DNA from 3 places in the Oceanobacillus caeni genome. Region 2 is predicted to be linked to each of the others. Evidence: riboswitches for the same ligand, from Rfam matches in the RefSeq annotation. Region 2 holds a riboswitch; each other region holds the start of a gene.
What was found. A riboswitch is a leader RNA that binds a small molecule or an ion and turns the genes downstream of it on or off. The one in region 2 is predicted to bind S-adenosylmethionine.
Positions count from the first base shown of each region.

Region 1: another riboswitch for S-adenosylmethionine. It lies ahead of ACFQ18_RS17830 (PLP-dependent aspartate aminotransferase family protein); the one in region 2 lies ahead of ACFQ18_RS05840 (5-methyltetrahydropteroyltriglutamate--homocysteine S-methyltransferase).
Region 3: another riboswitch for S-adenosylmethionine. It lies ahead of metK (methionine adenosyltransferase); the one in region 2 lies ahead of ACFQ18_RS05840 (5-methyltetrahydropteroyltriglutamate--homocysteine S-methyltransferase).

Region 1 is NZ_JBHTKV010000054.1:1,807-6,002, reverse strand. It holds gene ACFQ18_RS17830 (PLP-dependent aspartate aminotransferase family protein) at 1-1,550, opposite strand, end outside; SAM riboswitch class I at 1,672-1,789, opposite strand; gene megL (methionine gamma-lyase) at 2,091-3,278, shown strand; gene cls (cardiolipin synthase) at 3,454-4,196, shown strand, end outside.
Region 2 is NZ_JBHTKV010000005.1:99,240-103,435, reverse strand. It holds gene ACFQ18_RS05850 (GntR family transcriptional regulator) at 1-213, shown strand, start outside; gene ACFQ18_RS05845 (GntT/GntP/DsdX family permease) at 424-1,752, shown strand; partial or broken gene ACFQ18_RS05840 (5-methyltetrahydropteroyltriglutamate--homocysteine S-methyltransferase) at 1,842-2,962, opposite strand; SAM riboswitch class I at 3,158-3,257, opposite strand; gene ACFQ18_RS05835 (2,3-butanediol dehydrogenase) at 3,520-4,196, shown strand, end outside.
Region 3 is NZ_JBHTKV010000001.1:9,085-13,280, forward strand. It holds gene asnB (asparagine synthase (glutamine-hydrolyzing)) at 1-384, opposite strand, end outside; gene metK (methionine adenosyltransferase) at 1,045-2,241, opposite strand; SAM riboswitch class I at 2,572-2,679, opposite strand; gene pckA (phosphoenolpyruvate carboxykinase (ATP)) at 3,186-4,196, shown strand, end outside.

The DNA of each region.
Region 1 (4,196 bases), on a different contig from region 2:
TTTACTTGTTTATTCTCAAGATCTTCAATGGAAGAAGCAGATAGGGATGCACTTTTAACCCATAAAGCATCTACTTCATTTGGAATTTCTGCTAAGTTGTTAATAGAAACAATTTGAAACCCGAGTTTTTGTAACTTTGTTGCCGCTTCACTGTTGGAAACAGTTGTTGCAATTACTTTCTTTCTAATTCCTCCATTACGGTCAAATGGGGAAGAGAGTAACCATTTAATTGCGTCCTCTTCTGTTTCTTTAATAACTGGAGCTTCACCAGTAGCTTTTACAATAGCTTGGTCTAGGTCTTTTAAGATGTCATCTGTTGATTCAAGCCCAATAGATAGACGAACAAGTTCTTCAGATGTACCGCTCTTCTTCAAGTCTTCAGCACTTAATTGTTGGTGAGTAGTAGAAGCTGGATGGATAATTAGTGATTTCGCATCCCCAACGTTTGCAACGTGAGATAATAATTTAATATTGTCAATAAGCTTTCTTCCTACCTCACGTCCACCTTTAATACCGAACGTAATGATTGAACCGAAACTATCCTTCAGGTATTTTTTCGCCTTTTCGTGGGATGGGTGATTTTCTAATCCAGGATAGTTAACCCACTCGACTGCTGGGTGATTGTTTAGGTATTCGGCAACTACTTGTGCATTTTTCGTATGTTGCTTAATGCGTAAATGTAAGGTCTCCAATCCTTGTAAAAATAGGAAAGCATTTTGTGGACTTAAACACGCGCCTATGTCACGTAATAATTGGACACGTAATTTTGTAATAAATGCTGCTGGGCCAAGGTCTGCATATTTTAACCCATTATAGCTTTCATCAGGTTCTGTAAACCCTGGGAATTTCCCATTCCCCCAATCAAAACGTCCACCATCTACAACGACACCGCCAATGGTAGTACCATGACCACCAATCCATTTTGTGGCGGAATGTACAACGATATCTGCCCCCCATGAGATTGGTTTTGTAACGTATGGAGTTGCAAATGTGTTATCAATGATTAACGGAATTCCATTCTCATGAGCAATGTCCGCAATGGTTTCTACATCGAATACTTGTAAACTTGGATTTGTAATAATTTCACCAAAAACGGCCTTTGTTTTTTCGTTGATAGCAGCTCTTACTGCTTCAGGGTTTGTTCCATCTACAAATTTAACGTTGATGCCATACTTTGGAAGAGTATTAGCAAAAAGATTGTATGTACCACCATATAGGTTGCTGTCGGCCACAATCTCATCTCCGGCTTCTGCAATATTCAAAATAGCAAATGTTATGGCCGCCATTCCTGATGATAGCGACAGGGCACCAACACCATCTTCTAAAGCTGCTATTCGTTGTTCAAACGCATCCAATGTAGGATTCATGATTCGAGAGTAAATATTACCAGGTTCTGCTAAACCAAATAAATTTTGCGCATGCTCGGTATCACGGAAAACATAAGAAGTTGTTTGATAAATCGGAACCGCACGTGAGCCGGTTGTTGGATCAACCTCTTGACCTGCATGAAGTAATAATGTTTCAGGGTTTTGTAAATCGAATTTAGACATAGATAATTCCTCCTTGAGTGTTTGATTGGTATGTTACTATTCCAAATCTGGAGGTAGAGGGGATGAAAAAAAGCCCTCTTCCTAAGAAGAGGGCTTCTATTTATACAAATAGCCGATCCTCCTCTTATCTTCCAGTTCATGTGACCTGTAGGATTTAGCACCGTAGAAAAGTAAGAGTTACTAACTTTCAGGTTGCCGGGCTTCAAAGGGCCTATTCCCTCCACCGCTCTTGATAAGAGATTATTGATTAATGCTTAGTATAATGGTCGGGATTTTATTTGTCAATACATTTCAAAAAAATAAATAATTTTATCTTACCTCAAGCTTCTGGGGGAACAAAAAAGGTAGGTGGGAGATCAACTGTCCGTAAAAATCCGACTAAGGGGATGGAGGAAAACCTCCACAGATGGTTGTTCTTCTTTATACATTTAGTATTCTAACTATTGTATTTTCAGGGGCTTAAGTTTTTTTAAACCTATTCAATGAAACTTAACTAAATGCATATATATAAGTATGAAAATGGAAGGGGGATAAGGACGGATGGGAAAGAAATATAAACATATAGAAACAGCAATTATTCACGATGGTTATGAGGATAAAGAAATGTTAGGAAGTTTGGCACCACCCATTTTTCAGACGTCAACTTTTACATTTGATTCAGCAGAACAAGGGGAGTTGCGTTTTTCGGGGAAAGAAGATGGGTATATATATTCGAGACTTGGAAATCCTACTGTAACTATTTTGGAAAAAAAGATAGCTACGTTAGAAAATGGGGAGCGGGGACTAGCTTTTAGTTCAGGGATGGCAGCAGTCTCGGCTGTACTAATCGCCTTATCAAAAGCAAACGATCATATCTTATGCTCTTCAGGTTTATATGGGTGTACGTTTGGTCTTTTAACCATGATGAAGGATAAGTATAACATGAAAGTTGATTTTTCAAATATGGACACCGAAGAAGAAATCCGCTCCAAAGTAAAACCTGAAACAGCGGTCATTTATATTGAAACTCCGATTAACCCGACGATGCGTTTAGTAGATTTAGAAATGGTTTCAAAGGTTGCCAAGGAATTTGATATTCCAGTTGTTGTGGATAATACCTTTTCCACTCCTTATTTACAGAAACCACTTGATTTAGGTTGTGATGTTGTCATTCATAGTGCAACGAAATATATTGGCGGGCATGGAGATGTGATAGCAGGACTCGTGGTTGGGAAGAAGGAATTTGTGGATAAGGTTGCATTAACTACTTTAAAAGACATTGGTGGGGTTATGTCCCCGTTTGATGCCTGGCTTTTAATTCGTGGGTTAAAGACATTGCCTTTACGTATGGATCGCCATTGCGAAAATGCGAAGAAGATCATGGAACATCTCAAAAATCACCCGAAAGTGGATAACGTATTCTATCCACATGATTCAACAAATCCTGACTTCCGTATAGGGAAGAAACAAATGAGAAAAGGTGGGGGAATGGTATCTTTTGAGATTAAGGGAAACAAAAAAGATGCACAACAATTTCTTAATGCTTTATCGATGATAAAAATTGCGGTTAGTCTAGGTGACGCAGAATCACTCATTCAACATCCAGCAACGATGACTCATGCTGTAGTACCTGAAGAATCTCGTAAAAAGATGGGGATTACAGATCAATTAATTCGATTATCGGTTGGTTTGGAAGCATGGCCAGACATTTGGGACGATTTAAAACAAGCATTAGATCAGTTGAAATAAGGAATTGAATATCCACATGCCGAATCAAAGAAAGCGGGGATTGGGCGTGGTAGAATGGAATATGAAACAATATGGATGGAATACTAAACTTCAATGCATCGTTCTTATAATTAGTTAAATGAAGGAAAAGTAAGTATAATATGGATATATTATTCCTATAGGAAGAGGTGAAACAATGGGAATACTAACTTTTTTATTCGCTTTTATCATCGTAATGAACATTTTATTAGGTATTTCTATTGTTTTTCTTGAAAGGAAAAACCCACCATCGACTTGGGCTTGGTTAATGGTACTTTTATTTATTCCGATTTTAGGCTTTATCCTCTATTTAATTTTTGGCCGCTCCCTATATAGAAAACGTATTTTTACCTGGGATCGAAAAACATGGATAGCGTTCAGGAAGTCAGTAAAGGATCAGATGGGTGTTTTCCATAACCATCAGTTTCGGTTTAATAATCCGAATATGCAGGAGTATTCGGATATTGCCTACTTGCATCTACGAAATGATGATGCCGTTCTTACCCAGGATAATGATGTTCAAATTTTTACGGATGGAAAAAAAAAGTTTGATTCATTAATAGAGGACTTAGAAAAGGCGGAAGATCATATCCATCTTCAATATTATATAATACGAAATGATGAGCTCGGACAAAGAATTGCAAGAACATTAATAAGGAAAGCGAAGCAAGGAGTAGAAGTACGTGTACTATACGATGATTTGGGGTCTCGTTCGTTAAGTAAAAAATTCCTCCATAAACTTCGAAAGGAAGGGGTTCAGATTGAGGCATTTTTCCCTTCTACATTCTTAAAAATTAACTTTGAAATTAATTATCGGAATCACCGAAAAGCAGCCATCATTGATGGGAGGATTGCTTATATAGGTGGTTTTAATATTGGTGATGAATACCTTGGGAAAAA
Region 2 (4,196 bases):
TTAGAGGAAAATCATATTCGTCTAGAATCATTTCGGGATGAGTTCACTGTTTCAACGGCACCTAAACATATTAGTGAAACGTTAAAACTAGAACCTAATACAGTTATATTAAAAAGAATTCGACAATCCAGTGATGAAGAGGGAAATGTATTGGAATATAGTGAAGGATACTATAATACAACCAAACAAAACTATATCGTTACCTATAAATAAGCAAAAAGTGCGTGTTCAAAAAGAAGGGAAAAGGATGGAGTCTGCTAAAAGAGCAACGTCCTGGGACTGGGATAACTCTTCCCACCGTAAAGAAGTGTTTCAACGGCGATACCAGTACTGAAGTATCCTTTTTACCGGACTTTTTGAACGGCCCCATAAGGGATATTTATTGATGGTAGTGTAAACGGTTTCTAGGAGAGGGGAAATCATATGAATCTATATTTACTAGGGATCACAATAATCTCTATTATTATTGTTATTTTAGGAGTGTCATGGTGGAAATGGCATGCATTCATAAGTTTAACAGTAGCCAGTTTGTTTTTAGCTGTGTTTTCTGGACTAAAAATGGACGAGATTGTCGGCGCTTACGAAACGGGTGTTGGTGATGTACTTGGGCATCTCATTGGGATATTAGCATTGGGAACCATTTTAGGAAAGATGATGTCCGATTCGGGCGCAGGAATGCAGGTAGCGGATTTCTTTGTTAGAAAGTTTGGTGCAAAGAAGCTTCCGTGGGCTATGCTACTGTCAGGTTTTATTATCGGGATTCCTGTATTCTTTGAAGTTGGTTTAGTTATCTTACTTCCTTTAGTTATTTCGATTCGTAAAACAACAAAACAAAACATCTTATTAATCGGGATTCCGGTTCTGGCTGGTTTATCGATTGTACATGGACTAGTCCCACCACATCCAGGTGCGATGACGGCAATTGGGATTTATGATGCTGATATGGGACGTGTTCTTCTTTACTCCTTATTAATTGCCTTTCCAACAGCTATCATTGGAGGACCTATATTTTCAAAATGGATCCATAAACGAGTCCTTCCTGTTAATGAACCAGAACTAATCCGAGTGGAAACGAAGACGAAAAACGAATTACCAAGCACTGGTATTTCATTCTTTATCATTTTATTGCCGGTTATATTAATGGCTTTAACCGTCTTCGCACCATATCTTCCGTTATCAGAGTTTATTGAAAAACTCTTCTTGTTTATTGGAAGTCCTGTTATAGCTTTATTAATATCGTGTTTCGCAGCTTATTACTTCCTAGGCTACCGTCAAGGAATGGATAGAACGTTAATTAAAAAATTAACAGAAGAGTGCATGTTGCCATTGGCTTCGATAATCCTTATAATCGGCGCTGGCGGTGGATTTAAGCAAATTCTAATTGACAGCGGTGTCGGTACTGCTATCGCCACGATGTCTGAACAAATTTCCTTATCACCTATACTTCTTGCTTTCTTAGTTGCGGGCTTAATCCGAATTGCGACTGGTTCAGCAACCGTTGCATTGACAACAGCAGCTGGAATAGTATCTCCAGTTGTGGCAAATATGTCGGGTGTGAATTTAGAATTACTTGTTATTGCAACAGGAGCGGGTTCTTTAATGTTCTCACATGTAAATGATGCTGGTTTCTGGTTAGTAAAAGAGTACATGGGGTTAACTGTAAAGGAAACGTTCAAAACATGGACAGTAATGGAAACCATCCTTTCGTTTGTTGCATTTGGACTAGTATTAGTTTTAGATATTTTTGTTTAAACTACAATTAAACTAATATTCTATGAATAACATCAAAAACCTCGGTTATCTTTTCGTAACCGAGATTTTTATAGTTTATATGTACAAGTCTATTCTCCCCAAACATCTTTAGCAATTTGAACAACATGGCGTAGTTTATTCCATTGTTCTTCTTCTGTTAGGATGTTTCCTTCTTCCGTAGAGGCAAAACCACATTGTGGGCTAAGACAAAGTTGATTAATATCCACATATTTCGTTGCTTTTTCTATTCTACTTTTGATTTCATTTTCATCTTCGAGTTCAGGAGTCTTAGATGTGATTAGACCTAATACAACATGTTGATCTTTAATGAATCGTAATGGTGAAAAATCTCCAGATCGCTCATTATCATACTCTAAGAAAAAGGCATCTACATTAACACGGGAAAATAATTCTTTTGCTATTGGCTCATACCCGCCTTGATATAACCAGGAGGATTTAAAATTCCCACGACAAATATGAATCGTAATTGCCATATCCTCTGGTTTGTTGGCTACGGCTTCAACGGTAATATCAGCAAATTTCTTCACTAGTTCATCTGGATCGAATCCTTGTGCTTTTATCTTATCTCGGAAAGCATCACTGAATAGTGCACCCCAGCTTGTATCATCTAATTGTAAATAGCGACATCCCGCTTCATAAAAAGCCTGAATGGCATCTTGATATACGTTAACAATATCTTTAGCCGCATCATCGAGTGAAGGATAAGAAGGGTTACTTAAATAAGGCTCACTTCCAACAACACCTGAATAGAAAATCATATTAGGCCCGGGGATTGTAATTTTGCAACATGGTCACCGGCTATCCTATTCAAATACGCGAAATCCTCTAAAAATGGATGGTTTTTCGGGAATTTTAATTTCGAATCAACGGTATATGCTTCTGCTTTTTTCATCGCTCCATTAAATGCGCCTTGTATGTCTATTTCATAAACGCGAATCCCTTCAATGGCTCTTATGAAATCTAAGTGCCACCATCTTCTCCTAAACTCGCCATCCGTAACTGTCGTCAGACCTATTTCCTTTTGCTTTTCAACAATTTTAGCAATCTCCATATCTTCTATGGAACGTAATTCTTCCTTCGTTATTTGGCCTTCCTGATATTGTGCCCTTGCATCTTTAAGTGCTTGTGGACGCAAAAAGCTTCCTACATGGTCTGCTTTAAATGGCGCTTTAATAGTGGAATTAATCAATTTGTACAACCCCTCTAAAATGAATTTATTCTGTTTGTTTTGCTTTTTAGGGTATTAGAAAACTTGGCATCCGCCAAGCCTTTGGGCGGATGGCTTAGTTGCACTTATGCAGACGGGAAAGATTTTATACTTTCCTACCTGCCAAAAAAATCCCCTCTTAAATAAAGAAGAGATTCGTATCAGAGATAATTACTCTTCTTATCTTCAAGCCTCACGCTACTGGAATTAGCACAGTACAAAAATGTCTGTTGCTGAGATATCTTAGGGCCAGTCCCTCCATCTCTCTAAATAAGAAAATTATAAATTCAGTTATTATTATTAAATTACCTGTATATTCATTGAATGTCAATGGTCGGGGGGCGATTAAGTTTCTTTAATGGTCAAGAAAGTATGTCTTAAAAAAAGAGAGTAGTATAATAGACTCATAGACAGAGTGGAATATACCAATTATCCTAGATTGTTGGGTAAATAGAACTATAAGAGAATTACGTATCCAAGAGATGTGAAACTCTGGCTTTTGTAAATGAATCTAATTAAACAGCAGGAGAGTGAGTCTGATGAAAGCAGCAAGAATTTATGCTGAAAAAGACGTGCGAGTGGAAGATGTAGAGATTAAAGAAGTAGGCACAAAGGATGTTAAAGTAGAAGTTGCTTGGACAGGTATTTGCGGTTCTGATTTGCATGCATATTCACATTTCATTGGCATTCCTACAGAAGAACATCCATTAACCAAAAGACAAGCTCCACTTACATTGGGCCATGAATTTAGTGGGACAGTTACGGAGGTTGGAAGTGACGTAACATCTTTAAGCGTAGGCGATCGAGTTTGTATTGAACCGAATATTCGTTGCGGGGAATGTAAAGAATGTCGTGAAGGTAACTATCATCTATGCAGAAATAGTAATGCGGCATTTATTGGCCTTGCGGATGATGGCGGGTTTGCGGAATACTGTGTGCTAGATGAACAATACTGCCATCGTATTCCAGACAATATGACTTTGGAGCAAGCGGCACTTGTAGAGCCGACAGCAGTAACGCATAGAGCTGTAGATTTAGCAGGAGTAAAACCTGGCGATAATGTTTTGGTTACTGGTGCAGGCCCAATTGGTTTATTGACGGTTTTAAATGCGCGTGCAGCTGGGGCAAATAAAATTTTTGTTAGTGATGTTTCCAAAGAACGTTTAGAACTAGCTGCTTCCTTTGAATTCGTAAAAACATTAAATCCTGTAGAAGA
Region 3 (4,196 bases), on a different contig from region 2:
TAGAATAGAGTACATTCCTCTTAAATATTGAAATGCATCTTCTTTGTATTTAGAAAATAAAGCGGCAATCACTTCTGTATCAGATTCTGTTGAAAATGAATAACCATCTTGTTTTAATTCGTCACGAAGTTCTACATAATTATAGATTTCTCCATTAAAAACAAGCCAAATTTTATCATTATCATAACTTAATGGTTGAACTCCACTTTCAATATCAATTATACTTAAACGCCTAAAACCAAAAGATATGTACTCATCGACAAAATAACCTTCATCATCTGGACCACGATGAGCAATAATATTATTTTTCCTTCTTAATGAATCCATGTCTTTTTCATCTACATCAGTTGGATAATCGTATACCATTCCAATAAAACCACACATGATAGTTACCTCTTTCTATTAAAATAATTCATTAGCAATTACAAAGTAAAGACTGCGTTTCGAATTGGGATAATTCCACTAATTATCTACAGGCTTTTTGTTTAATTTTCTACCAAAGTCTGGAGCACCTTTTTATTGGAATCTTTAATAAGTGATTCGAAATCTAGGATAATTATATCACAAAAAAATCATATTGTAACATAATTGTAATACTTCAGTGATAAAATCAAAAAAACTGCCACATCTCCGTGCTGGCAGCTTTCATGGTGTCTAGGAATTTATATAATTTGTATGGCTGTGGAGAACTTAGATACAAAAATAGCCACGTCCGGCTCCAGCGCCCAGTGACTAGTAGACTTCCTTCACCTCATGACACGATAAAGAAGACTTGCCGATGGTGAAACCAGAGGCTTAGTCGCACTTATACCCTTGCGGTGAAAGTCAACATCGGCTCAAAGTATTAAAGGAAGGCCGACTAAGTGCGGCCTTTGCGGCCAACGTCGGCATACCCCTATGAAGGGGCATGTTTCCTTTATCTCCTACGGAAGTGGAATGTCCGATTAAAACCGCCGCTTTGCGCGGCAACATCGGACCACCTGGCATGGCCAGGCGCAGTCTATACGTCACTAAACGGGCGCTTCCGCCTTTGTTCCTGTTACTTTATTTTATTAAATCCTTTAATTCATCTACCCTATCCAATTTCTCCCACGGGAACTGAACATCTGTTCTACCAAAATGGCCATATGCCGCTGTGTTTTTAAAGATTGGTTTTCTTAGGTCTAACATATTAATTATCCCTGCAGGCCTTAAATCAAACACTTTACGAACAGCATCCACTAATTTAGTTTCATGTACTGTACCAGTTCCAAATGTATCAATAGATATAGAAACGGGTTCCGCTACACCAATTGCATAAGCTAACTGAACTTCACAAGACTTCGCAAGTCCTGCTGCAACAATATTTTTTGCAACATAACGGGCTGCATAAGCAGCAGAGCGGTCTACTTTTGTGGAATCTTTACCACTAAATGCCCCTCCGCCATGTCTTGCATATCCGCCATACGTATCTACTATAATTTTACGACCAGTTAAACCAACATCGCCTTGTGGTCCCCCAACAACGAATCTACCAGTTGGATTTATAAAATATTTCGTATGGTCATCTAGTAATTCTTTAGGCACTATAGGAAGAATTACTTGTTCTTTCATGTCTTTTTCAATCTGTTCTTGAGATACTTCTGGATGATGTTGAGTAGAAATAACAATAGTGTCAATACGAACCGGATTATTATTTTCATCATATTCGACAGTTACTTGTGTTTTTCCATCTGGACGTAAATAATCTACTATATTTTCTTTACGAATATCTGCTAATCGTTTAGATAATTTATGTGCTAATGAGATTGGTAAAGGCATAAGCTCTTCTGTCTCGTCACAAGCAAAACCAAACATTAATCCTTGGTCTCCCGCTCCAATTGCAGCGATTGCTTCGTCACTCATTTTGCCTTCACGTGCTTCTAGCGCTTTATCTACTCCCATCGCAATATCTGGAGATTGTTCATCTATTGCTGTTAAGACAGCGCAGGTATCTGCATCAAATCCATATTTAGCTCTTGTATAGCCAATCTCTTTCACCGTTTTCCTGACAATTGCAGGAATATCTACATACGTACTAGTAGTAATTTCACCAGCTACTAAAACAAGACCAGTAGTTACTGTAGTCTCACAAGCAACTCTTGCATTGGGATCATTTTTTATAATTTCATCTAAAATGGCATCTGATATTTGATCTGACATTTTATCTGGATGCCCTTCTGTTACAGACTCAGATGTGAATAAACGACGTTTTTCAGCCATAAGGCTCATTCTCTCCTTTAATTGGTGTTACGGAACTCTTTTCATTATTTCGATTAAAGATCTTTGTATATTCTATATATAAAAGCATTGAAGAAACCATTGCTTTTTATATAATAAAGAAGACTTCCATCAGTGGGGATTTTCCTTCATTCCCCACTGTCGTACTTATCGGACCTTTGCGGGTAGTTGATCTCCCGCTTACCTTCTTTGTTCTTCAGAAGCTTGAGGAGGGAGTCTTACTGCCCATTTAGGTGGGATAAAAGGAACTGTTTCTTCTTTAAAAGCAAAAAAATCCCTATCCTACATTGAGGAAAGGGTTCGGTCCTTTCACTCTTATTGTTCAAGGAATGATCCTTGCTTCAGGTAAGCACCTTTTCACAAGCGTGTGAGGTTGCTGGGCTTCATAGGGTCTGTCCCTCCGCCAACTCGGAATAAGAGAGTTTCCGTCCATTGTTATCGTAACGAAATGTGTGAGTAATGTCAATAACTTTTCCTCTACATATGATGGTTGAAGCAAATAAAGAATACTTCCATCATTGGGGGTTTTCCTTCATTCTCCACTGATGGTTAGTCGCACTGATCGGATCTTTACGGGCAGTTGATCTCCCACCTACCTTCTTTGTTTCCTTAGAGGCTTGAGTGGGATAGAAATATTGTAGTTATTTCCGTTAATTTAACAAATAGCAAATTTTACTAAATTGAAACATAAATAGTATGGATTATTTTTGTATATGTGTTATACTAATAATCGAATGTAATGAAAAGTACAATTTTTAGCAGTTAGGAAAGTATAGATTCTTTCTCGTTTGGGGTACCGATTACCCGCCCCACTGTATAAATCTGCTAAGTGCAACTAACGCATTCGCTAAACCTATCCTATAGTGAATGCCAAGTTTTCTAATTATCTTCATCAGTAATTTATTATAAAGCGGGGGATTTTTTTTATGAAAATGGTGGAAAGAACATTATGGAAAGATTTACTTCATCAACATGAAAACATCAAAGAGAATTTATCCGAACCACAATTAGTGGAACGTATATTGGGCAGGGGAGAAGCAGCATTAAGTGAAACTGGGGCGGTTCGAGCAACAACTGGAAAATATACAGGAAGATCCCCTGGTGATAAATTTATTGTTCGTGATGAAGTGTGTGAAGCTACTATTAATTGGGGAGCAGTAAATCAACCCATTGAAGAGAAGTATTTTGATAGTCTATATGAGAAAGTGATTGATTATTTAAAAGAAAAAGATGAAATTTATTCTTTCAAAGGATTTGCTGGAGCAGATAAAAAATATCGCTTACCAATTCAAGTAATTAATGAATTTGCATGGCACAATCTATTTTCTCGTCAATTATTCATTAAGCCACAACAAGACGAATTAGAGAACCATCAAAGTGAATTCACTGTTATTTCTGCACCTAATTTTAAAGCTGACCCTAGTGTTGATGGAACAAATTCCGAAACCTTTATCATTATTTCTTTTAAAAAGAGAATTGTTCTTATTGGTGGAACGGAGTATGCCGGAGAGATTAAGAAATCTATATTCTCTGTTATGAACTACCTTCTTCCACAACAGGATGTATTATCCATGCATTGCTCTGCTAACGTAGGTAAAGAAGGTGACGTTGCTTTATTCTTTGGTCTGTCTGGTACAGGTAAGACTACGCTTTCTGCGGATCCGTACCGCCGATTAATTGGGGATGATGAACATGGTTGGAGTCCGAATGGGGTATTTAATATAGAAGGTGGCTGTTATGCAAAATGTATTAACCTCTCAGAAGAAAAAGAGCCACAAATATACAACGCGATTCGCTTCGGATCTGTACTCGAGAATGTAATATTAGATGAAAATACAAGAACACCAGAATATGACGATACCTCTCTTACTGAGAATACTAGGGCAGCGTATTCTTTAGAGAATATCGATAATATTGTTACACCAAGTGTTGCGGGC